3 regions of the Paenibacillus tianjinensis genome follow, and region 1 is predicted to be linked to each of the others. Evidence: riboswitches for the same ligand, from Rfam matches in the RefSeq annotation. Region 1 holds a riboswitch; each other region holds the start of a gene.

Region 1 (7,815 bases):
CAGGGGATATTCCAGAATATTTGATCGGAGACAGCTTGAGAATCCGCCAAATTATGGTGAATCTAATCGGTAATGCCGTGAAATTCACTCCGTTTGGTGAGGTGCATGTAACAGTAGAATCCTCTGGTGTGCATGAGAATAGCCAGGGATTAATATTCAGAATAAAAGATACAGGCATCGGAATTCCTCCGGACAAACTGGAGCTGCTGTTTCAGCCGTTCACCCAGCTGGATGCCTCACATAGCAGGCAGTATCAAGGTACAGGGCTGGGCCTCGCGATTTGCAAGAAGCTGATAGAGCTGATGAATGGACGGATCTGGGCAGAATCGGAGGTTGATAAAGGTACTGAGTTTATTTTGAATATCAGGCTGCCGTCCGCGGAGACAGAGCCCCGGCAATTACAGCATAAGAATGAACAGAATGGGAGGCAAATGAAACCGGAGGCCGTGTAAGCTCTAGTTTGCCAAAGTGAGAAGTTTAATTATATAATTTTAAATTATATGATTCATATCTCATGGGTCCTACAGGACAGAAAGGAACTCTCATTTGAGCCAAAACAAACGAAAAACCGCTGCGATTCCCCAAATGAGCAAACAGGAGAAACGTAAAGCAGAGCTGGAGCACCAAAAGCAGAAAACGAGAATCCTTATTGTCAGCACAATAGCTTTAGTGGTCATTATCTTTGTAGGGTTATTTATGCTTGCTGCAAAGGACAATTCCAATTCGGGTTCATCCGCCGAGCCGGTCAGTTTTAACTACAGTGAACTACCACGACTCGGAAAAGAGGATGCGCCGGTCAAAATCGTTGAATTCGGTGATTTTAAATGCCCGGCCTGCGCTCAATTCACCGGTGTCATTAAGCCGCAGATTGTACAGGAGTATGTGAATCAAGATAAGGCAGCCTTTTATTTTGTAAACATGGCCTTTATCGGACCGGATTCGACTACAGCCTCGCTCGCCGCTTTGTCTGTCTATCATCAGAACAGTGATGCATTCTGGACCTACTATGACGCTCTCTATGCCAATCAGGGCGACGAGAACAAGGAATGGGCGACCACAGACTATTTAGTGGATCTGGCCCGTAAGGAAAGCCTGCCGGTTGATTTTGATCTGCTGCGCAAAGATATTGAAGATAAGACTTATATGGATGAATTACAGACCGATATTGATCTTGCCAAAAACGCCGGAGTTAGTTCAACACCTACCGTATTTGTTAATGGAGTGATGGTTAAAGAACCGTTTAATATCGAAGCCATTGACGCTCAGATCAAAGTCGCTTCTGAAGCGGTGGATGCCGAGTGATGAAATTCTCTACCTTTTGCCGCCGCCACTGTCTGTATTTGGCCTGGTTTGTGTCCATCATTGCCGTTGCCGGCAGCTTGTACTTAAGTGAAGTCCTCAAATATGAACCCTGTAAGCTGTGCTGGTTCCAGCGTATCTTTATGTATCCGCAGCTGTTTCTGCTTGGAATTGCCACGTACCGGGGGGATAAGCGCATCATTCCCTACGTATTGCCATTAAGTATTATTGGCGGGAGTATCTCATTGTATCACTATGCCGAGCAGAAGATTCCTGCGCTGAGCAAAGTGCTTCCCTGCACCATCGGCGTTCCTTGTAATCAGGATTATATTAACTTATTGGGGTTCATTACAATTCCTTTAATGGCTCTGACAGCGTTTGTGCTGATCACAATATTGCTGTGGACCGGACGCAAGACTGATCAAATGGAATAGGCAGAGGGTAGGCTGAATTTCAAGCCTAAATTATTCCTGATTTTTCTGTCACAATTAACATCCAAAACACTCAAAAACCAAGGTAATGAGGGATAATGCAAGAGAATGAAAGATCACCTTATCCCCGATCTTGGATTTGCGTGTTTTGGATGTTTTTTCATTCTTTTTTCATTTGATTCAAAGCTTTACTGTAAATGCATTGTAGACTATCATTAGACCTTGTGAGAAGTTGAATATGCGCTGAATTTTCCGAAGGGAAAACGGGGGAACCAAACTTGGCCGTAAGGCCATTGGGGTGAATCGGAAGCGGCCAGATCGACCGCAACTGTAGGGCTACCACAGCCCGAATCCGCCAGCTAACCTCGTAAGCAAGGGTGGGATAATGACCATGCCCAGGCATGCGGATCATTTCCGTATGCTTATTTTTGTGCCTGCATTTATGAAATCCGCCTATGAAAACAGCGCACGGTACTACCGTTTCAACTCACAAAGAGAGGAACTGTTACTACAATGGTAAGCAAGGTAAAACGACTATTGATCGGGCGTCCGATGAAGTCGAACGAACTCGATCATGAAAAGTTATCCAAGGTGAAAGCACTGGCTGTCCTGTCTTCTGATGCGCTCTCGTCTGTAGCCTACGGAACGGAACAAATCCTTATTGTACTAGTGGCCGCGGGTTTCACTGCCATCTGGTACTCACTGCCAATTGCATTAGCCGTTCTGGGCTTGCTGGCCATACTTATTTTGTCTTATCGCCAGACGATCTTCGCTTACCCGCAAGGGGGCGGGGCATACATCGTGGCCAAGAGCAATCTGGGTGTTCCTACCGGTCTGTTAGCCGGAGGCTCTTTATTGGTAGATTATATTCTTACTGTTGCGGTTAGTGCCTCAGCCGGTACAGACGCGATTACATCCGCTTTTCCAGGTTTGCATGATCATTCTGTACTGATTGCGGTATCCGTTATTTTACTGTTAACAATTATCAATTTGCGCGGTGTTACGGAATCGGCTTCTTTTATAGCAATCCCGGTATATTTATTCGTAGTTTCTATCTTTGTCCTGATTGTTGCCGGAGTATTCAAATACATGACCGGCGGCGCACATGCCAATGTGCCTGAAATCGGGTCTGCTGTATCAAACGTCAGCCTGTTCCTCCTGCTTAAGGCATTCAGCTCCGGCTGTTCGGCCTTGACCGGGGTAGAAGCGGTATCGAATGCTATTCCGAACTTCAAGGCGCCTGCAGAAAAAAATGCAGCGAAAACCTTGATGATGATGGGCCTTATCCTTGGTATTATGTTTACAGGAATTACCCTTCTGGCCTACTGGTACGGAGTAGTTCCTGATGAAAAAGCAACTGTGGTTTCACAAATTGCTGAATCCACTTTCGGCCGCGGCGGTTTGTACTTCTTCATTCAAGGGATCACGGCAGTGATTTTGTTCCTGGCAGCTAATACGGCATACTCGGCATTCCCGCTGCTTGCCTTTATGTTCGCCAAAGATAAATACCTGCCCCATGCCTTTATGGTCCGCGGAGACCGGCTGGGCTTCTCGAATGGTATTATTTTCCTCGGTGTGTTATCAGCATTGCTGGTTGCTGCGTTCCACGGAAATACAGAAAGCCTGATTCCATTATATGCGGTAGGGGTATTTATCCCGTTCACTTTATCCCAGCTTGGAATGATGGTGCATTGGTATAAGGACAGACCAAAGGGCTGGCAAAATAAATTCGCTGTCAATACAGTGGGTATGCTCACAACACTTACGATTACACTGATTTTCATTATTACGAAATTTTCAAGTGTCTGGATGGCTTTCATCTTCCTGCCAGTTGTTATGATCGTATTCCACCGCATTCACGGCCATTATCTGAATACTGCAGATCAGCTGCGCATTTGTCCATCTACCGATAAACCGTGTATCAAGGGCAGTACGGTAGTGGTTCCTGTCGCTGGTGTTACACGTGCCGTGCTGCATTCGATCAGTTATGCGAAATCTTTGACCGAAAATGTGGTCGCAGTATATGTTGGTTTTGATGAAGAAGAGATTCACAAGATGGAGCAGAAGTGGGAGGAATGGAATCCGGGCGTACGCCTGATTGTCCTTCGTTCCCGTTACCGCAGCATCATCCGTCCGTTAGTGAAGTTTATCGATACGGTGGAGTGGAAGACAGCTTCGACAGATCATATTACAATACTGATTCCACAGTTTATCACTAAGCATTGGTGGCAGGCGATTCTGCATAATCAGACCAGCTTGTTCATCCGCTCGTATTTAATGAATCAAAAAGATATTGTTGTAGCGACAGTACCTTATCATTTGCACAAATAGACTGGTATATTCCAGCAGACGGCTGTTTCCGTAATTCACGGATGCAGCCGTTTTTTATTGATTTTAACCGGATCTGATCCTCAGTATACAAATGGGAAAATAAATAATATATTGACATAGATAATGAGAATCAATATCATTTAAGAAGTTAAGGCGAAGGCATTCCAAAAACCTTTGACCAAAAAGGATAAATATACAGGAGGGGTATTACATGTTTTTGTTTGATCCAAAGAAATCCGGGAGTAGGAAGCTGGTCTTGGCCGGCCTCTTGATGATGACTGTACTCTTGTCCGCTTGCGGCAATAACAACAATGGCAATGCGGCTAATTCTAGTGCTGCACCTGCGGCAACCGCTGAGACTACAACTGCCCCGGCAGAAACCGCTGCTCCGGCTGCTGAGAAGACTGTGACTGACGCCATGGGACATAAAGTAACTGTTCCGGCAAATCCACAGCGTGTGCTTGGTTCTTATCTGGAAGACTATCTGGTAACACTCGGGGTAACTCCAGTTGCCCAATGGTCCGTGTCAAATGGGATTCAGGACTACTTGTCCGATGCGCTTAAAGATGTGCCTACGATCAGCTACGATCTTCCGCTGGAGGCTGTAACCAGCTTCGCACCGGACTTCCATATCGTCCAGTCTGAAGGCAGTGTGCAGAATGGTCTTTATGATCAGCTGAACAAAATCGCGCCTACCTATGTACTGGGCGATGAGATCAGTAAGGACTGGCGTAAAACGCTGCTTACCATCGGTGACCTACTGAACAAGACTCCTGAGGCTGAACAAGCGATTGCTGAATATGACCAGAAGGCTGCTGAGGCTAAGGAAAAAATCACAGCATCATTCGGTGGTGACAAATCCGTTGCCATTCTGTGGCTGGTGCAAAAGAGCTTCTTTATTGTGGATGAAACACGCAGCAGTGGCGCTGTATTATACGGCGACCTTGGCTTGAAGCTTCCTAACCTTGTAACAGAGATTCCGGCTGACTCCAGAGCGACCTGGAATCCTATCTCACTAGAGAAACTGGCTGAACTGTCTGCTGATCATATTTTCCTTGTAAACAGTGATAAAACAGAGGCATCAGAAATTCTGAACGGACCCATCTGGAAGGGGATTCCTGCCGTTAAGGCAGGAAATGTTACCGAGCTCAGTGCATCCGGCAGCTGGCTCTACAGTGGTGCTTATGCTAACTCCAAAACGATTGATGATGTGCTTAGCGCACTTGTAAAATAAGTGAGCTGAAAATTTCTTTGGCCGCCCGAGAAATGTGCAGGTTCTTATACCTTCGGGTATAAGGCCTGCATCTTTTTTTGGAGCATTGTGAAAAAAAGAACAAAATTTTCAAGAGATCCGTGGAGTCTTGTACATGTTTCTTTTATTTGCGATAATGAGAATGATATACAGTATCAATCAAGTGAGATTCGTTATCATCAACGACTTGGATTTAATCCATTAAGGGGAAGACTTATGGCCGCATCTACACATTCTACAGATCAATCTACAAAGATGGATGGAGCGATGCCGCTGAAATCCAGACCGGCTGCGGCTGCTATTATTTTACTTCTCGGACTTGCAGCCATGCTCTTTGGTCTAGCGCTTTCCGTTTCGGTAGGTGCGGCAGATATTAAGCTGGCGACGGTCTGGGAGGCTGTATTCAGGTTTAATCCGGACTTGCAGCAGCATCAGATCATCAGGGAGCTGCGGATTCCCCGCGCACTGGCAGGGGCCTTAGTCGGAGCCTGTCTTGCTGTGGCGGGAGCAATTATGCAGGGAATGACCCGTAATCCGCTGGCAGACTCGGGTCTGCTTGGCCTGAATGCCGGTGCCAGTGCCGCTTTGGCATTAACCTTTGCCTTAGCTCCAGCGTCATCCTTTTTATACATCATGTTGTATTGCTTCACCGGTGCCGCAGCCGCATCTATTCTGGTATTCGGAATAGGTTCACTTTCTCACAGCGGTCTGACGCCACTACGGCTGACTCTGGCAGGTGCAGCAGTAAGCGCGCTGCTACTTGCCGTGAGCCAAGGGGTAGCAATTCTGTTTCATCTATCCCAAGACATCGCCTTCTGGATGGCTGGCGGCATTGGAGGGGCCAATTGGACTCAGCTTAGAATCATGACGCCATGGATTGCAGGGGCACTGATAATTGCAATGATGCTATCGAGGTCTATCACTCTGCTAAGTCTGGGCCGGGATGTAGCAGCTGGGCTCGGGCAGCGTACTAGGCTGGTACAATTCACCGGGATCATTGTTGTTGTGATTCTGGCGGGGGCGGCCGTTTCGACAGTAGGCCCCATCGCTTTTGTCGGGCTGATCATACCGCATATCACACGATATTTGGTCGGCGTCGATTACCGGTGGATTCTGCCCTGTTCGGCGGTGCTGGGCAGCCTTCTGATTGTTTTTGCCGATATTGCTGCCAGACTTATCAATGCTCCTTATGAAACTCCGATTGGCGCTTTAATTGCTGTGATCGGCGTACCGTTTTTTGTATATTTGGCAAGGAAGCGGAAGGGGGAATTGTAATGAACCGGTTACTGACCTCTCCCGCAGCTCAGCAGCGCCGCAGCCGTGATATAACCATAATATCCCTGCTGGCTATTCTCATTATTATCATGTTTGTTGTCAGCATGAATACCGGACTCATGCGCTTATCGCCGCTTGATGTCTTACATACATTTCTTGGGGGTGGAACTGAGCAGCAGAAGCTCATTCTGTTTGATTTCCGGCTGCCACGCATCGTGATTTCAATACTTGTCGGCGCAGGTTTTGCTGTATCAGGCTGCATCCTGCAGGGTCTGTCGCGCAATGCCCTGGCCGAGCCCTCCACACTGGGCATCAATGCTGGTGCGGGATTTGCTGTCATCATTTTTATCTCGTTTGTACCGGCTACAACCGGTGCTCATATTTATGTACTTCCGTTGATGGCACTGGCGGGAGCTGTGCTTACTGCAGCACTGATTTATGTTTTGACTTACCGCCGAGAAGACGGCTTGTCACCCACCAGGATGATTCTGATTGGAATAGCAGTAGGAGCGGGTATCTACGCTATCCAGCTGATTCTATCCCTAAGGCTGGACCCGCAGAATTTTCAATTCGTGTCGATCTGGTTAGCCGGTAAAATATGGGGCGGAGATTGGCGGTTTGTCCTTGCGCTTCTGCCATGGCTTGTTATTCTGCTTCCATTTGCCTTCTACAAGTCCCGGGTGCTTAATCTGTTGAGTCTCGGTGATCAGACCTCGGCTGGGCTCGGGCTGCCGGTGGAGAGGGAACGTATCCTGCTGCTGGCTGCTGCAGTCATTCTGTCAGGTGCCTGTGTTGCCGTAAGCGGCGGTATTGGATTCGTGGGTCTCATCGCACCACATCTGGCCCGCAGGCTGGTTGGTCCGAAGCATCAGGTACTGCTGCCGGCATGCGCATTAGTGGGCGCCCTGCTGTTAATAACCGCTGACACTATCGCTCGGTGGATTCTGCAACCCGCAGAGATACCAACCGGTATCGTTGTGGCGATCATCGGTGCACCGTATTTCTTATATTTATTAGCCAGATCGAAGGCCTGAAATAATATAAATTCGTAAGGAGTGGAAATCATGTCAGAAAGGTTGAACACAGAACAGCTAAGCATTGGGTATGCAGAGGCTACGATTGTTAATGGCCTGAACCTGTCACTTCCGACGGGAAAAATCACGGCGCTGGTAGGGGCTAACGGCTCCGGGAAATCCACCATTCTCAAAACCATGGCACGGATTATGA
Region 2 (7,815 bases), 2.8 Mb from region 1:
ACCTTAACTATAGACACGCTGTCCGCATACTCCTCATCCAGTTCCTCCAGGATCGGCAGCAGCGTTCTGCAGGGCCCGCATCTCGGCGCACCGTAATCAACCAGCACCGTTCCGCTGCGGTTCAGCTCCGCCCGCAGGGTTTCCGCATGCTCCACATTTATAATTGCCATAATTCTTCCCTCCCGTAACTCTATGACTGTACGCCTAACTATTTTCCAGTTCCGCATTTCCGTGCTCAGAAGTCCCGCTCTCCAGCTGTTCCTGCTGCATTGCAGCCATACGCTGCTGGAGATTGAGTTTAATCTGGCTCAGTTCTATAATCTGGCGTTCAATTTCCTCCAGCTTGCTGCGGTAGAGCGGCATCACCTCTGCACAGAAGGCCTCTTTATTCTTCAGTACACAATGCAGAAATCCGGCAATCTCCTCTGTCGACAGCCCCAGATTCAAATACAGCTTAATCGTCTCCACCGTTTCGACGGCCAGCGGCGAATACTCACGGTAGCCGTTGGCCTCCCGGAGCGGTGTAAGCAATCCTTGACGCTCATAATATCGCAGGGAACGGACACTGACACCGGTCCGCGCTGCAAGTTCACCTATTTTCATGGCATTCTCCCCGGGGTTCATGAGAAATGGTCTGCTTCCAGTATAAACCCTGACACCAGTGTCAGGGTCAAGGCTTTTATTTCGCTGGATTTTTTGCTTTAATTTTGAACTATGCTACAATCTTAATTACAAAAATATAGAATCCCAGGAGGGCGATTTACCGATGTCTATTCAACAACTCCATACGCTGGATGAACTGCACCAATATGTCGGGCAACCCGGCAAAAAACTGCTTTTTAAACACAGCACAACCTGCCCGATCAGCGCCAAAGCCAACGAAGAGTTTCTGGCCTTTGCACAGAGCTCCGATACACCGGCAGCTATTGTTCATGTGATTGAAGACCGTCCGGTCTCGAACCAGATTGCTGAAGAATTCGGCATCAAACACGAATCTCCGCAAATTTTCCTGCTTGAAGACGGAGAAGTCCGCTGGAACACCTCCCACTGGAAAATCACCCGTGATGCCATCAAGGAGGCCGTAAGCAAATGAGCCAGTCTGTCATTGTCTACTCTACCTCCGGCTGCAGCGACTGCAATCAGGTAAAACAGCTGCTCACAGAACAAGGCATTCCGTTCGAAGTGCGTGATGTTATGACCAGTACAGTCTATCAGGAGGAAGTAGAGAAGCTCGGCTTCATGGGAGTACCTGTCACTGTATCCGGAGAATATGCGGTCAAAGGCTTCAACCTTCCTGAGCTTAAGGAACTTATTGCTGCAGCGAAATAAATTCATGAATCATTCCAGGAGGCTACAGCCATGTCACAGGAGATCTGGATTAACCTGCCGGTTAAGGATGTTGAGAGGTCAACTGCCTTTTTCAACGAGATTGGATTCCATGCGGTGAGCGTCGGTAACGAGAGATCCAAGCTTGTCATAGGCCAAACGACGATTCTGCTGTTCCCGGATGCGGCGTTTGAGAAATTTACAGGTTCAACAATCGCAGATACTTCCCATAGCGCAGAAGTCATCTTTTCCATTGGTGCTAACAGCAGAGAAGAAGTAGATGCCTTTATTCAAAAAGTAGAGTTTGCCGGTGGAAATATCTTCGGTAAGCCGGGTGAAGTGGACGGGTGGATGTACGGCGCAGGCTTTGCCGACCTGGACGGTCACCGCTGGAACCTGCTGTACATAGATGAGAGCAAAATGCCAAAACGCTAATATGAAAACGCCGGTCACCTGCTTAAGGTCACCGGCGTTTTTATCTCCCTATGAACTTATATTTTTCTAGGTTCAATTTTCGCACTCTGCTGCCTTTTTCCAGTAAAAATCAAAAGATGACGCCTGAGCGAGAAAATGACCAGATAAACGCTGATAAATAGTCTTTTCGGCTAGAGCAGCCTTGTTTCCGCCGCAATTCCCTGCTAATCGGCAATTAGAGAATCCCTTTGCTTTTTTACAAAGCCATGCCGGAAAGAGTATGATTCGTGTTGAATCGATTCGCAAAAATAATGATATTCGAACGCTGAATTCCCGCCCAGCGGGAAACGGGGGAACCATCCGGCTGATAAGGCCATGGGGTGAATCCTGAGGAGACTGCGACTCCCGCATTCTCACCAGGTAGGGCGACTCTCACCGCCCGAATCCTGCAGCTAACCTCGTAAGTGTATAGAGAGAGCCCCTTGATTCCGCCACGTTTTGGCATCAGGCCTGTTTCCGCCTGTATCCGGACCGCAGCAGAGGTTCTCCTCTGCCTGCGGTTTTTGCGCACCGCTATACATTTAAGTTAGACCCTGTAATTCTCTGTCTTGTCCATCTCTTTAATCCAGGAAGGAACGTGCTGACATGCCTGACCTTTTATCCTCGCAGCTGGCCGCTGCCGCCGGATTTGAGCAATATATCCGGGAGTACAGCGGAGGTGTCCTTGCGCTCAGCTCCATTCTGCTCGGGAAGGGCAGTGAAGCAGAGCGGGTGACGGCCGGAACCTTCAACAAGCTGTATGAGCCTTATTGCAAAGGAAAGCTCAAAGCTGCCGACTTTCCGGTAGAAGCCTACCGGGAGTGCATCCTGCAATGCGCAAAATCCGCGAAAAACCGGAATCTGCGCACCTCTAAAGAGTTGTCGTGGGACGATCAGCTTGTAAAAGCCCTATGGTATGGACTGCTGCTTCCGCTGCCCGAAATCGGCAAAATTCTCGGCAAGAGCCTGCCGGTGCTGAAAGCTCAGCTCAGGCAGGTGCGTGAGCACAATGCAGGGCAAAAGCCGCTGAGATCACAGGCTAATTTGTCTATTGTGTAAATGGCGCGCCTGTTCTTCTCACCAATAAAGCCGCAGCAATCCGCTGCGGCTTTATTGGCTTACTTGCCCTTACTGTTGCCCTTACTGTTGCCTTTACTCTTGCTCTTGCCTTTGTTTATCTCTTTGCCCTTACTATTACCACTCTTGGCAAACCGTAAAAAAGCCATCAGGCATCCCAGAATTCCAAGACCAAGCAGCAGAGTCTGCAGCGCCCCCAGCAGTGTTGAGCCTTCGGGCCTAAGCATACTGCTTACTATGATCAGTACAATGGAGACCGTGACCAGCACGGGGGTTTTTATGTTTAATTTCAAAATCACCACTCCTTACTATTAAGGTACACTATAAACGGCCGAATCACCAGTTTTAGTGAGTCCCTTAGCCGCGCGCAAAAAAGGCACCTCCGCATCAACTGCGGAGGTGCCTTTAAATAGCTGTCCCTGAAACGATTTTCTAGCCTAATGGCTGCGCTTGTAATACTTGCCAAAGAATACGATCGCCATCAGCATTCCGGTAATGCCTATACCTGTCAGAAGCCCTTGCGTAAAATCCATCAGATTCGACCCGCTATCTGGAACAAGTCTGCTGGATGTTAGCGAGAAGAAAGATGTTATAAACAGCAGCGCTAAGTTTTGTTGTTGTTTTTTATCCATAATTCCCACTCCTTAAATTTTGTAAGCCTTCATTGCTTTTCTAATCTCTTTGATACTAGGTCGTTTACCATACATCAGGACACCTGTGCGGTAGATTTTGGCGGCCAGCCAGCCTAACAGGAAGATAGTGACCAGCAGAATAACCAGTGAAACTGCGATTTCCCATACGGCCACATCTCCGACACCGATCCGCAGCAGCATGCTGAGCGGTGATGTGAACGGTACGTAGCTGGCGATCTTTATCAGCAGTGTGTCCGGTGCAGAAACGCTGAAGGTCGGAATATAGTAGTTCACAAAACCCAGCATCATCACCGGCATGCTTGCCTGGCCCAGCTCCTCGGTACGGCTCACGATCGAGCCTACAGCGGCATACATCAGCGCATACAGGAAGAAGCCCAGAATATACAGGATAAGGCCGTAAACCAGAATACCTACATTCAATTGACTTAAGTCAAGATCGAAATCCGTAAGAATCCCCGAGTTATGCGGCAGCATCAGGTTCGCCGCAATGCTCGCGGCAATGATCGCAATCTGCAGCAGCCCGACCAGGAACACCCCCAGCACCTTGCCGAACATCTGGCTCAGCGGTGAAGCGCTCGTAATCAGAATTTCCATAATGCGCGAACTCTTCTCTGCTGTGACCTCAGCGGCAATCATATTACCGGTCAGCATAATCGACAAGAAGAAGAGCATCAGCAGTACATAGACAATCACATAATTGATCGCAGGTGCAGACTCATCCTGACCGCCGCCAGTCCCGCTTCCTCCGCCGATCTGCTGCGTATCTATCGTGACCGGCGTGAATATGGCGGCCACCTCCTGCTGTGTCAGCTTACCCTCCGTAATCAGCTGCGTATTGACTTGCTGCAGGGCAGCTTGCAGATAGCTCTGGATATCTCCGTCCAGCTCTCCTTCATTGCTGTGGTATGTGACCGGAGGTACGCCTGCGCCCGCAGCAGTGCCGAAGGTGAGATAACCCTTAATGTCGCCTTCCTTGAGTCCCTTTTGAAGAGCCGCGTCCTCTGCAGATGCATAGGACTCCAGCGTTACCTGGGTCTCGGAGTCTTCGGGCGCCGTATAAGCCAGCAGCAGTTCCGATACCGGGTTTCCGGATTCCGTAACAACTCCGATGCGTGCAGCACCGGCTTCGTCGTCGCCGCTAAACTTGTCGATAAAATAAGGAATGTTCATACCGATGGTAATCAGAAGCACGATGATCAGCGTTGTGATCGTAAAAGATTTAGTCCGCGCCTTATTTTTGAAGGTAAATGCGATAATCGGTCCCAGCTTATTCATTGGATTCACCCACCGCTCTGATAAAGATTTGGTTTAGCGTCGGTTCCTTGATTTCGAAATGTTCAACTTCACCGGCAAGCAGGGCGTGCTGTAATATCCGCTGCGCTGCTCCAATCTCACTGATCGCCAGCACATAGCCCCGCTCCTGCCGCTGCACTGCGGTTACCCCGGCGATTCCCTCCAGCCCGGAGACTTCTCCAACCGTCCGCAGGAATACCTCCTCGCGCGGATAGCCCTTTTTAATCTCGCGGATATCTCCTTGAACCACTGTATTGGAACGGTCAAGAATTGTAATATTCCGGCACAGCTCTTCGACATGCTCCATGCGGTGGGTAGAGAACAGGATACTCGTCCCCTGGTCGCGCATCTCTCTAACGGTGTCTTTTAACAGCTCCACATTCACCGGGTCCAGTCCGCTGAAAGCTTCATCGAGGATAAGAATTTGCGGTTTATGTACAACGGCAGCGATGAAACCCATTTTTTGCTGATTGCCCTTGGAGAGTTCTTCGATCTTCTTGTTGTAATATTCCGGCACTTCAAAGCGGTCCAGCCAGTAACGCAGACTCTTCTCCGCATCGCCTGCAGCCATGCCGCGCAGCCGGGCCAGATAGATGATCTGTTCGCTCACTTTTACCTTCGGGTACAGGCCGCGTTCTTCCGGCAGATAGCCCATCAGATGCTGCAGCTCGCTGCTGAACGGCTTGCCGTTATAGATAATCTTCCCCTCATCGGGATAAATCAGACCAAGCACCATGCGCATTGTTGTGGTTTTGCCGGCGCCGTTGGCCCCCAGCAGCCCATAAATTTCGCCTTGCTCCACCTTCAGGTTAATTCTGTTTACTGCCGTTTTATCACCATATTGCTTCACTACCTGTTCCAGCTTCAAAGCTTCCATTCGTTAGTCCCCTCTCTTCTGGTCAATCAGGATCGGATGATGCCCTTGTGTCCATAAGCTGAGTATTTCATCCAGTTCAAGTGCCCGGCTCTTAATAACCTTTACGCCCAATTGCTGGATGCGTTTCTCATTTTGATGAAATTTCTGGGTAATAAATGAAACCATTCCAGATTGCCCCCAGGTAAAATTCAGAGCATCCGGCAATTCTGCCGCCAAATGCTGCAGTTCTTCCTCATCTGCAGCATTTACCCATACCTCATTCCAGGAGCCGAAGAGACTGTCCTTCTCGGCCATGCCGAGCAGCTGCCCATGGTGCATAAGCACAATATAATCCGCCAGCCTCCGTACTTCCTCGATGATGTGGGTGCAGATCAGCACCGTTGCATTACTCTCATCCATATATTTACGCAGCGCTTCTATCAGGATCTTCCAGGCAAAAGGATCAAGACCGGAAGACGGCTCATCCAGCAGCAGCAGCTTGGGCCGGGCTGCCAGCGCAGCGGCAATCTCGAACTTGCGGCGCTCACCCTTTGACATTTTGCCGAGCCTTGCTCCTTGCGGCACCTCGAATCTGCCCAGTAATTCTTCGAAATACTGCTGGTCCCATGCCGGGTACCACTGCCGGCGGAACTCAGCCGCCTCTTCCGCTGTCCATAGATTCTCTTCGCTCTGCGAGTTCTCCGGGACATAGGCAATGGTTTGCCGCAGGGAGAGCGGCATCCCCTTCCCGTGCGTCTCTTCAAACCAGCGGATCTCACCCTCTTCAGGGAAGCTCAGCTGCATCAGCATGTGCAGCAGTGTGCTTTTGCCGGAGCCATTCTGGCCCACTAGTGCGGTTATATAGCCCTGCGGGAGATTCAGATTAAGCGGTCCGATCATCCGGTTACGCCGTTTCTTGCTTACATTCCGCAGTTCAATGGCCTGTTGTACCATGCAATGACTCCACCCTTCATCCCTGTTTGTTATATTTGCTCTTCACGATGTCCGTAAATATCCGGGTCAGCTCTTCTGCACTGCATTGCACGGACAAACCGACATCGACGGCACTTTCCAATGCTTTGCTGACGGCTTCCCGCTTGTATTCCTCCATAGCGCCTTCTCCCACATGGGAGACGAAGGTACCCGTTCCCTGCCGGGTCCGCAGCAGTCCTTCATTCTCCAGATCCTGATAGACCCGGCGGACCGTAATGACGCTGCATTTCAGATCTCCGGCAAACTCGCGGATCGAAGGAAGCAGTGTCCCTTCTGTTATTCCGCCGCTGATGATGAGTGACCGCAGCTGTGTTTCAATCTGATGGTACAGCGGCTCAGCGCTGTTCTCGTTAATCTGAATGGGTATCCACATCCTTACCACCGCCCTCTCATACGAGATCGCGGCTCTTAAGCCGTTGAATCGTCCATGCGGAGAACAGCTGCACCGATGCAGTTCCCAGCAGCAGGCTTCCCCACATCAGCGGGGACAACAGCCCCCACTCCTTAGAGCAGCTCAAAGTGTACAGGAAGAGATTCCCTCCCGCCAGACTAATGAGCAAAGCGGCAATGATGGACAGCAGCATGAATAGAAACATCCATCCACAGTAGGCTTTGCCGCTGGTCAGCAGTTCGATGAAAATGAACATCCCTGTAACGATCAGCCCGTAGCCGACCCAGGTTAGAGCGAAGGTCAGATAGGCCGGTAGAGGAAGTTCATGCCGCATATCGGAGCTAAGTGTATAGATCAGGCCGAAGAACAGCACTCCGTTCAACGAAAAAGAGAGCACCGTATGAAGCTTTCTTTTGCAGAGGATCACTGCAGATGGAACCGGCAGACTGCGCATGTAGGCCAGCATCCGGGTATAGGAATCGTCCATCACATACTTCATCTTCCGTCTGGAGAAAGTAAAGCCCAGCATAGGAATGACGGTAACGAGCATGAAGTCGGCAAGGACCTTAGCCTCCCCTTCGCCCAGCACATCATCTGTGACCATTCCGGTCATCATCCCCATGTACCCCATTAATACGACCGCCCCAAGAAATGCCCACACCAGCTTCAGCCTGTCTCCGCGGAAGTCACTCCTTACAATAATCCAGGCCTGTTTGATTGTTGTCATATTGCCTCAACCTCACTTAAATTCAGAGGATATACAGATTCAGTGT
Region 3 (7,815 bases), 1.2 Mb from region 1:
AATTGAAGGCAAAAGAAAAAGGGTTAGCCCTGTCGTTCGAATCTTCCGGGCCTGTTACACTGGTCCGCGGTGATGGTAAACGGATGGAGCAGATTGTCCTGAACTTGCTGGAGAATGCGATCCGTTATACAGAGAAGGGGAGTATCCAAGCGGGTCTGCAGTACGCCGGAAGCTCTGTAATCCTAAGCGTTGAAGATACGGGAATTGGGATTCCTGAGGAAGACCTGCCTTATATTTTCGAACGGTTCTATAGAGTGGAGAAATCCCGTGCACGTCAATTCGGGGGAACCGGATTAGGTCTATCCATCGTAAAAAAACTGGCCGAGCTGCAGGGCGGTAAGATAAAGGTTACAAGCAGGCTAGGCGGAGGAACCCGGTTTGAAGTGTACTTTCAGCGGCAGCCGGACCCGGGGGGACACAGCAAATGAAGAAAATAGAATGGCTTATCGCCTTTTTCTTTATGGGAATAGGTGTAATGTGTATGACCCTTTCAGCCGTTTCTTTCCAAAGCGACTCACTGCTCCATTTCGGTTATATAGTGAAAACATTTCTGATCTGTGCAGTACTTATCGGGATAAGCCTGTTTCTGGTGCTGAGAGTATTGAAGTTGAACAAAAGATCGAAAAAATAAGCTCCTTTCAAAACTATCAACACATTTTCTACACAGACATTTCTTACAATGAAAATATAACAAATCTTATTTTGTGGAGGTAATGATATGGATTGGTCTTGGTTAGCTGTGCTGGTATGTCCGTTAATGATGATATTTATGATGTTTGGTATGCGTGGTGGACACGGCCATGGTCCGCATAAGAAACAGCTATCCGCCGGTGTGGTGGAGCAAGAATTATTGCAGTTAAAAGCACAAAATGAGTTGTTGCAAAAGGAAGTGCAAGATTTAAAGAATAGAGCTGTTTAAAGGTAGGAGATAGGCGGGATTACTCGAAAAAAGACTCCGGAGATGATCTCCGGAGTCTTTCATCTTACTATTAATGAGTCATTCCACTCATGCCGCCCATACTGCTTACAATCTCGGGATTAACCATTCCGAAGATCATTGCGATGTGTGCAACGACCAGGAATCCGCTGACAAGAATAAAGTGGAGTTTCAGCTTTTCTTCCTCCGTACGCTTACGTCCAATAAGGCCAAGGTCCAGCAGGGCAAGAGGCAGTAGGAAGATTACACCGCTCAAATAGAATCCTACCGCGACTACATCTACCCAGGTATGCCATTCCCCATTTACAGTCAGAGGGACAAAAGCGGTCGGGAACAGATATAGGAATACTCCTGTAAAGTACAGACCGGCCAAAATGCTGCAGATCCGGTTAAAAGCTCTTAGGCTGCCTTTGACATTTTTGTTGAAAAGAATAAAAAACTCGGTCACCGTAATGGTCTCAGCAAAAATGACCGGGATTGCCATAAAAATGATCAGATTCCATGGCTGGTTGTCCATCAAAAGGGACATGTAATGCGTCATATTCATTCGTTTATTTCCCCCATCTAATATTGTTACTACAAAGTTAGTATAGGGGGAAAGTGTGTGGAAAGTATGGAGATTTCCTTTACAATGATCAGGGCGAACTATATAATTGGATTAATTTTATATTGCTATATCCGGAGGAGCCTGCCAACAGCGGGCTCTTTTTGTGTTTTTAACTGGAATAAATTTACTCATTCTGATGAACCGCTTAATTCCGTCCAGGAAGCGGGGGAACCAATGATCCCGGGGTGAATCTCGAGAGATCGAGTAGGGCAGCTCTCTAGCCCGAATCCGGCAGCTAACCCCGTAAGCGTCCAAGAGAGGGGCACATGTAATGACGCATATTGAAGTCAATGAAACCACACTGTATTACGAAATGTCCGGCAGTGGTCTACCTATTGTTTTTATTCATGATCATTCAACCTCCCATCAAATATTTGAACCTCAAGCGGATTATTTCAGCAAGCGGGCTAAGGTGATCGTCTTTGACCTAAGAGGAAATGGAAGATCGGGGAAAATGAACGTAGAAATTAGCCGGATCATAGACACACAATGTGAAGATTTAAAGGGGCTATTGGACGAACTGGATGTGGTCCGGGCTGTAATTGTAGCTTGTTCCAGTGGGGCCATGATTGCCCGGAAATTTGCATATCTGTACCCTGAACGGGTAATAAATATGGTATTCGTAGACAGTTACTTTCATGGTGGTGACGCAGCTTTAGCCGGAAGAGCGATGGGGATCTTTGAAATATGCGCTTTGGCAGCCCACTATCTCCCTGCGGAAATGTTTATGCGATCTTTACGTATCACATACAACAAGTGGCTCTCGGCCTACCATATTCTGAGAAGAGAGCTTTTGCAGGAACGGACAACAGAATTAATCAAGCAGCGACTGGCGCTAAGACAGGCAGACTCCTTCGGGTTCGCAGCGGGGCTGCAAATTCCCGTTCTTTGTGTAACAGGGAATCTGAATGAAAGGGTTCTGGAGCAGGCAAAAAAAACGGTGGCTCAATATCCGCTTGCTCGTTTAGCGATACTTGATGATGCCATGTACCCCAGCCACCTATGCCAGCCGCAGCATTTTAACCGGCTAGTGCTTGATTATTTACAAGACCAGCAATGTTTCCGGCAGGCAGCATCCGGCAAGTAGAAGGGTGATGCATGGTGTGCTTTATTTGCATACGACACAGAGCGTCTTTCCTTATACTGTAGAAACGGCTGCAGAGTTGTTTATTGATGAGGTGAAGAGACGGATCCTCTGAATAAACGAATTCTCTTTACAATTGCTTTAGCGAACCCTATAATGGTACTAATTGTATATTGTTGTATCCGGAGGAGCCTGCCACTAGCGGGCTCTTTTTGTGTTTTTTCAAGGACTGGTGTAAAAATTTGATTGTAACAGGAGCCTCTAATATGTTATTTGATAAAATCTTGTTCTTCCAGAAACTCAAACTGACTTCTTCCAGGATTATTCTGCTCGGTTTTGCTGCACCCATATTACTTGGAGCTGTGCTGCTATCCTTACCGCTATCTTCATCCACAGGTAGTAGTGTAGGCTGGCTGAACGCATTGTTTACCTCAACTTCAGCTGTCTGCGTGACGGGTCTAGTGGTACTCGATACAGGGATGGACTTTTCACACTTCGGACAAATCATAATCTTACTGCTTATTCAAATTGGCGGTTTGGGGTTTATGACCTTTGGGGTCCTAATAGCTGTGGTTATGGGGAAAAAGATCGGATTAAAAGATCGTCTGCTTATCCAACAATCCGCCAACTCTGTGACAACTCAAGGTGTTGTCCGTTTATCACTCAGCATCTTCCTCATTTCTTTTATCGTCGAGACTATAGGAGCATTATTATTAACTCTCCGGTGGGCAAATGAAATGGGGGTGGAAAGATCTATTTACTATGGAATATTCCATTCCGTCTCTGCCTTCAATAACGCTGGTTTTTCGTTGTGGCCGGACAGTCTGAGCCGTTATGTCGGTGACCCGTTAATTAATATCGTCATCTCATGTTTATTTATCATCGGAGGGATCGGGTTTACAGTGATTTTGGATTTGTACCGGAAAAGAAGGTGGAGGGATCTGTCCTTTCACACTAAAATTGTTCTGCTCACTTCCGGATTTCTGTGTATGGCCGGATTTCTGGTGATATTTACGATTGAACTCTTTAATACCAAGACCTTTAGTACTCTCTCCTGGAGCGAACGAATCTGGGCAGGATATTTCCAAGGTGTAGTAACGCGGACGGCTGGTTTTAACTCCATTGATATTGCTGCGATGCTGCCGGCTTCCCAGTTTTTCATGATCTTCCTGATGTTTATTGGCGCTTCATCCGGATCGACAGGAGGGGGGATAAAAACAACTACTTTCGCTGTGATTATGTTAAGTATTATTGCAACGGTTAAAGGGAAGGCTGACGTCCAGCTTCTTAAAAAGCGGATCTCTCAAGAGATTATTTTCAGGTCACTCGCGGTGATGACCATTTCTATGGGGGTGGTTCTCGGAGTTGCCTTTCTTTTAACGATTACAGAATATCCTCATCAAAAGGATTTTCTCGCACTTCTCTTCGAAGCAACCTCCGCCTTCGGAACAGTAGGGATGTCTATGGGGATAACGCCAGAACTATCATCAATGGGCAAAGGGATTATCATAGTTACAATGTATATCGGAAGACTAGGACCCTTAACCTTGGCTTTTGCTCTGGCACAAAAAAGCGTCAAGCAAAAGTATCGCTATCCCGAGGATAAGCTTCTGATCGGCTAGCATTTTGTCCGAGCACTAAATGAATAAGGGGATGAAGTCATGATTGAAGTAAAGAATCTACATTTTACTTACCCCAATACAAAGGAAGCTGCACTTCGCGGTCTTGATTTCACGATACCTAAGGGAGAAATATTTGGGTTTCTGGGTCCATCGGGGGCCGGCAAAAGCACAACGCAAAAGATACTGATCGGAGTCCTCAAAAACTATCTGGGCAGTGTGAAAGTAATGGGCACAGAAATTAAAGATACTGGACCTGAGTATTTCGAGCAGATTGGCGTTGCGTTTGAATTCCCCAACTTCTACACCAAGTTTACGGCATTGGAGAACCTGAAGCTCTTTCGTTCCCTATACGCAGGAGCAACAGAAGATCCATTAAGTCTTCTGAAACTGGTGGATTTAGCCGATGCTGCGAATATGAAGGTTGCACAATTGTCCAAGGGGATGAAGATGAGGTTGAACTTCTGCAGAGCGCTTTTGAATCATCCGCAAATTCTGTTCCTCGACGAACCGACTTCGGGGCTGGATCCGGTCAATGCGAAGCGAATGAAGGATTTGATCCTGGATAAGAAATCCAAAGGCACAACCGTTATTATTACCACGCACAATATGCAGGCTGCCGAGGAACTTTGTGATCGTGTTGCTTTTATTATTGACGGTCAAATAAAACTTATCAATTCTCCCCGGGAACTTAAATTGCTTAATGGAAATAAACGGGTATTACTGGAATACCGCCTTCATCATGAATTACAGCAGGCTGAGTTTTCTCTTGACGGGATTGGAGAGAATCAGCAATTTCTGCAGCTGATCAGGGAGCACCCTATTGAAACCATTCATTCGCTTGAATCCTCTTTGGAGCAGATATTCATCAAGGTTACAGGGAGGTCACTGGCGTGAGAATGAGGTCTGCTGTGGCATTTGATATCCGGTTCCAATGGCGGCACGGATTTTATGGGGTTTACATTATAGTTTGTGCTTTTTATGTGGCACTGCTGCATTTTATCCCTGAGTTGTACCAGGAGAAAACAACGGTTCTGTTAACATTTAGCGACCCCAGCGCGCTTGGACTTATTCTGGCTGGAGGAATTGTACTGCTCGAGAGAGATCAAGGAATTCTTGACCCTTTATTTGTAACACCTATCCGTATACGGGAATACTTACTTGCAAAAGCATGCTCATTATCCGTTTTATCGTTGCTGGCTGCATGGGCAGTGCATGGTATTGCAAACGGTATGCCAGTATCCCCGGTGGCTTTCTCACTTGGAGTACTACTGACATCCAGCTTTATGACGCTGCTATCGATTGGTGTGGTGGCCCGCTGTCAGACCGTCAATAGCTTTATTCTGCTGTCCCAAGTTTATGCATTACCCTTTGTACTGCCGCTGCTTGGTTATTTCAACGTATGGGATTCAAGGATTTATCTGCTGCTGCCGAGCGAAGGAACCTTGAAAATGCTGCAAGGCGGCTTCCATTCTGTATCTGGGGGTAATTATTTATATTCCATAAGTATCCTCATGATTTGGAACATTGCGGTCTATATTTGGGCCAAATGCTCTTATGAATATCATGTCTTGATGATTGTTGGCAGGGGGGAGAGGGAGATGAATAAATATCGCTACCTTCTTGTTCATGATCTCCGTCATGCGGTACGGGATCCGGTGCTAATGGTTGGTTTTTTTGGACCCATAGCCCTGCTTGTCGTTTCCCGGTTTGGCTTTCCGGCTGCAGCAGAGGGGCTTAGCAGGAGTTCGTCATTCGATTTATACGCCTATAGCAGCTTTACGGGAATTACTCTAGCTATTACCATTCCCATGCTGATTGGAACGATGACAGGACTGTTAATGCTTGACGAACGGGATGAAGGGCTGATCTCCTATTACGCTGTAACGCCGTTCATGCGCAGAGGCTATATGCTGTACCGATTGATTCTGCCAATGGGGCTTGCGGTTTCGCTCTCAGGCATTTACTTGGTATTCTCCGGGCTGTTAGAATTGCAATGGGGTAATTTGGCAGTACTTATACTGTTGGCTTTGGAAGCACCATGTTTTACTTTGTTTCTTGCTGCATTTGCGGCCAATAAAGTTGAAGGCTTGGCCTTATCCAAGATCAGCGGCTTGTTCATCGCAGGTACGATTGTCGTTTATTTTGTTCCAGGTGTATGGCAGCTCTTAGGGACTTGGCTCCCTTCTTATTGGATTGCCAAGGTATACTTTGGTATTGAAGCGGCTAGCCTGATTAGGGTTAGTATTGACTTCGGTATTGGCCTTACCTATCATTTGGCGCTTCTGTTTATGCTGGTCAAAGTTTTTGAGAAGCGGGCAGATTGAACGGCTTGATCCAAAATGATTATAAAAATAATGTACATGAGGTGTCGTATGCATCAGTTTAATGATATTTTTATTCAGATCTTGATTTTGCTTGCCATATCTATGGGGGTCATTGCCATTGCCAAAAAAGTGAATCAGCCCTATTCCATCGCGCTCGTCGTGGTAGGAGTCTTACTGGGTTTTATTCATGTTCCCCTATTGGTTGAAGCGGAAGCTTTTATCACCCAATCGCATGTATTCCAGGCCATCATCATCTCGTTGTTTCTGCCGATCCTCCTGGGTGATGCCACTCTGAAGCTTCCTTTCTCTCACCTGCGGGAGCAGCAGAAGCCGGTACTGGCTTTGGCCTTCGGCGGAACGTTATTGTCCTTTCTCCTCATTGGTTTGGTTGTTTATTGGGGATTGGGCCTGCCGCTGATTGTTTCCTTTACTTTTGCGGCCCTGATGAGCGCTACAGATCCCATCAGTGTGATTTCCATTTTTAAATCCCTGGGCGTTCCGAAGAATATAGTAACCATTATTGAAGGCGAGTCACTTTTTAATGACGGAATTGCTGTTGTACTGTTCCAGATCTCATCGGTGTACCTGTTATCCTATATGGAAATGGGATGGGCAGGAATCGGCAGCGGAATTCTGTTATTTTTGAAATTTGCACTAGGAGGAATCCTGATTGGAGCCATAATGGGCTACTTATTTTCTCAGCTTATTCGGCTATATGATGATTTTCCGCTCGAGATTGGATTCTCGATGCTGCTGTTTTTCGGGAGCTATTTTATAGCGGAGCACTTTCATGTATCCGGGGTTATTGCTGTTGCGGTAAGCGGGCTGATCTTCGGGAATTACGGTGCGCGGATCGGAATGTCAGAGACTACCAAGGTTAACATTAATTCGTTTTGGGATGTAATCACCTTAGTGGCGAACTCGTTGATCTTCCTGATGATTGGACTGGAAATTAGAAATATTGATTTTACGGATAAATGGCTGCTTATAGCGGCTTCGATCTTAATCGTACTGGCAGGGCGAACGATTGCCCTCTATGCAAGTCTAATGTTTCTGAAGAATTTCCCGGCATCCTGGAAGATGGTATTGAACTGGGGAGGGCTGAAGGGAAGCCTCTCTATTGCGCTCGCCTTAAGTCTGCCTGTATCTTTTGAAGGCCGGGAGGATATTCTGGTCTTAACCTTCAGTATTGTTCTGTTTTCGCTGCTTGTTCAGGGGTTATCCATCAAACCGCTGGTGAA

What was found. Region 1 has a riboswitch for cyclic di-AMP ahead of JRJ22_RS14520 (APC family permease). Riboswitches for the same ligand answer to the same signal wherever they lie in the genome.
Region 2: linked by a shared signal. The riboswitch ahead of JRJ22_RS02060 (hypothetical protein) and the one ahead of JRJ22_RS14520 (APC family permease) in region 1 are both predicted to bind cyclic di-AMP.
Region 3: linked by a shared signal. The riboswitch ahead of JRJ22_RS08655 (alpha/beta fold hydrolase) and the one ahead of JRJ22_RS14520 (APC family permease) in region 1 are both predicted to bind cyclic di-AMP.

What each region holds. Positions count from the first base shown of each region.
Region 1 is NZ_CP070969.1:3,259,677-3,267,491, reverse strand. Features, by position in the region: gene JRJ22_RS14535 (ATP-binding protein) at 1-452, shown strand, start outside; gene JRJ22_RS14530 (DsbA family protein) at 547-1,302, shown strand; gene JRJ22_RS14525 (disulfide oxidoreductase) at 1,302-1,733, shown strand; cyclic di-AMP (ydaO/yuaA leader) riboswitch at 1,962-2,119, shown strand; gene JRJ22_RS14520 (APC family permease) at 2,244-4,061, shown strand; gene JRJ22_RS14515 (iron-hydroxamate ABC transporter substrate-binding protein) at 4,273-5,295, shown strand; gene JRJ22_RS14510 (FecCD family ABC transporter permease) at 5,530-6,588, shown strand; gene JRJ22_RS14505 (FecCD family ABC transporter permease) at 6,588-7,622, shown strand; gene JRJ22_RS14500 (ABC transporter ATP-binding protein) at 7,653-7,815, shown strand, end outside.
Region 2 is NZ_CP070969.1:467,441-475,255, reverse strand. Features, by position in the region: gene JRJ22_RS02090 (thioredoxin family protein) at 1-170, opposite strand, end outside; gene JRJ22_RS02085 (MerR family transcriptional regulator) at 205-603, opposite strand; gene ytxJ (bacillithiol system redox-active protein YtxJ) at 767-1,093, shown strand; gene JRJ22_RS02075 (glutaredoxin family protein) at 1,090-1,329, shown strand; gene JRJ22_RS02070 (VOC family protein) at 1,360-1,761, shown strand; cyclic di-AMP (ydaO/yuaA leader) riboswitch at 2,054-2,221, shown strand; gene JRJ22_RS02060 (hypothetical protein) at 2,386-2,838, shown strand; gene JRJ22_RS02055 (hypothetical protein) at 2,898-3,149, opposite strand; gene JRJ22_RS02050 (hypothetical protein) at 3,294-3,488, opposite strand; gene JRJ22_RS02045 (ABC transporter permease) at 3,501-4,784, opposite strand; gene JRJ22_RS02040 (ABC transporter ATP-binding protein) at 4,777-5,679, opposite strand; gene JRJ22_RS02035 (ABC transporter ATP-binding protein) at 5,683-6,612, opposite strand; gene JRJ22_RS02030 (GntR family transcriptional regulator) at 6,629-7,024, opposite strand; gene JRJ22_RS02025 (hypothetical protein) at 7,041-7,769, opposite strand.
Region 3 is NZ_CP070969.1:2,016,994-2,024,808, forward strand. Features, by position in the region: gene JRJ22_RS08635 (sensor histidine kinase) at 1-428, shown strand, start outside; gene JRJ22_RS08640 (hypothetical protein) at 425-631, shown strand; gene JRJ22_RS08645 (DUF2933 domain-containing protein) at 719-919, shown strand; gene JRJ22_RS08650 (DUF6803 family protein) at 990-1,484, opposite strand; cyclic di-AMP (ydaO/yuaA leader) riboswitch at 1,677-1,809, shown strand; gene JRJ22_RS08655 (alpha/beta fold hydrolase) at 1,816-2,631, shown strand; gene JRJ22_RS08660 (TrkH family potassium uptake protein) at 2,895-4,250, shown strand; gene JRJ22_RS08665 (ABC transporter ATP-binding protein) at 4,290-5,144, shown strand; gene JRJ22_RS29200 (fluoroquinolone export ABC transporter permease subunit) at 5,147-6,574, shown strand; gene JRJ22_RS08675 (cation:proton antiporter) at 6,623-7,815, shown strand, end outside.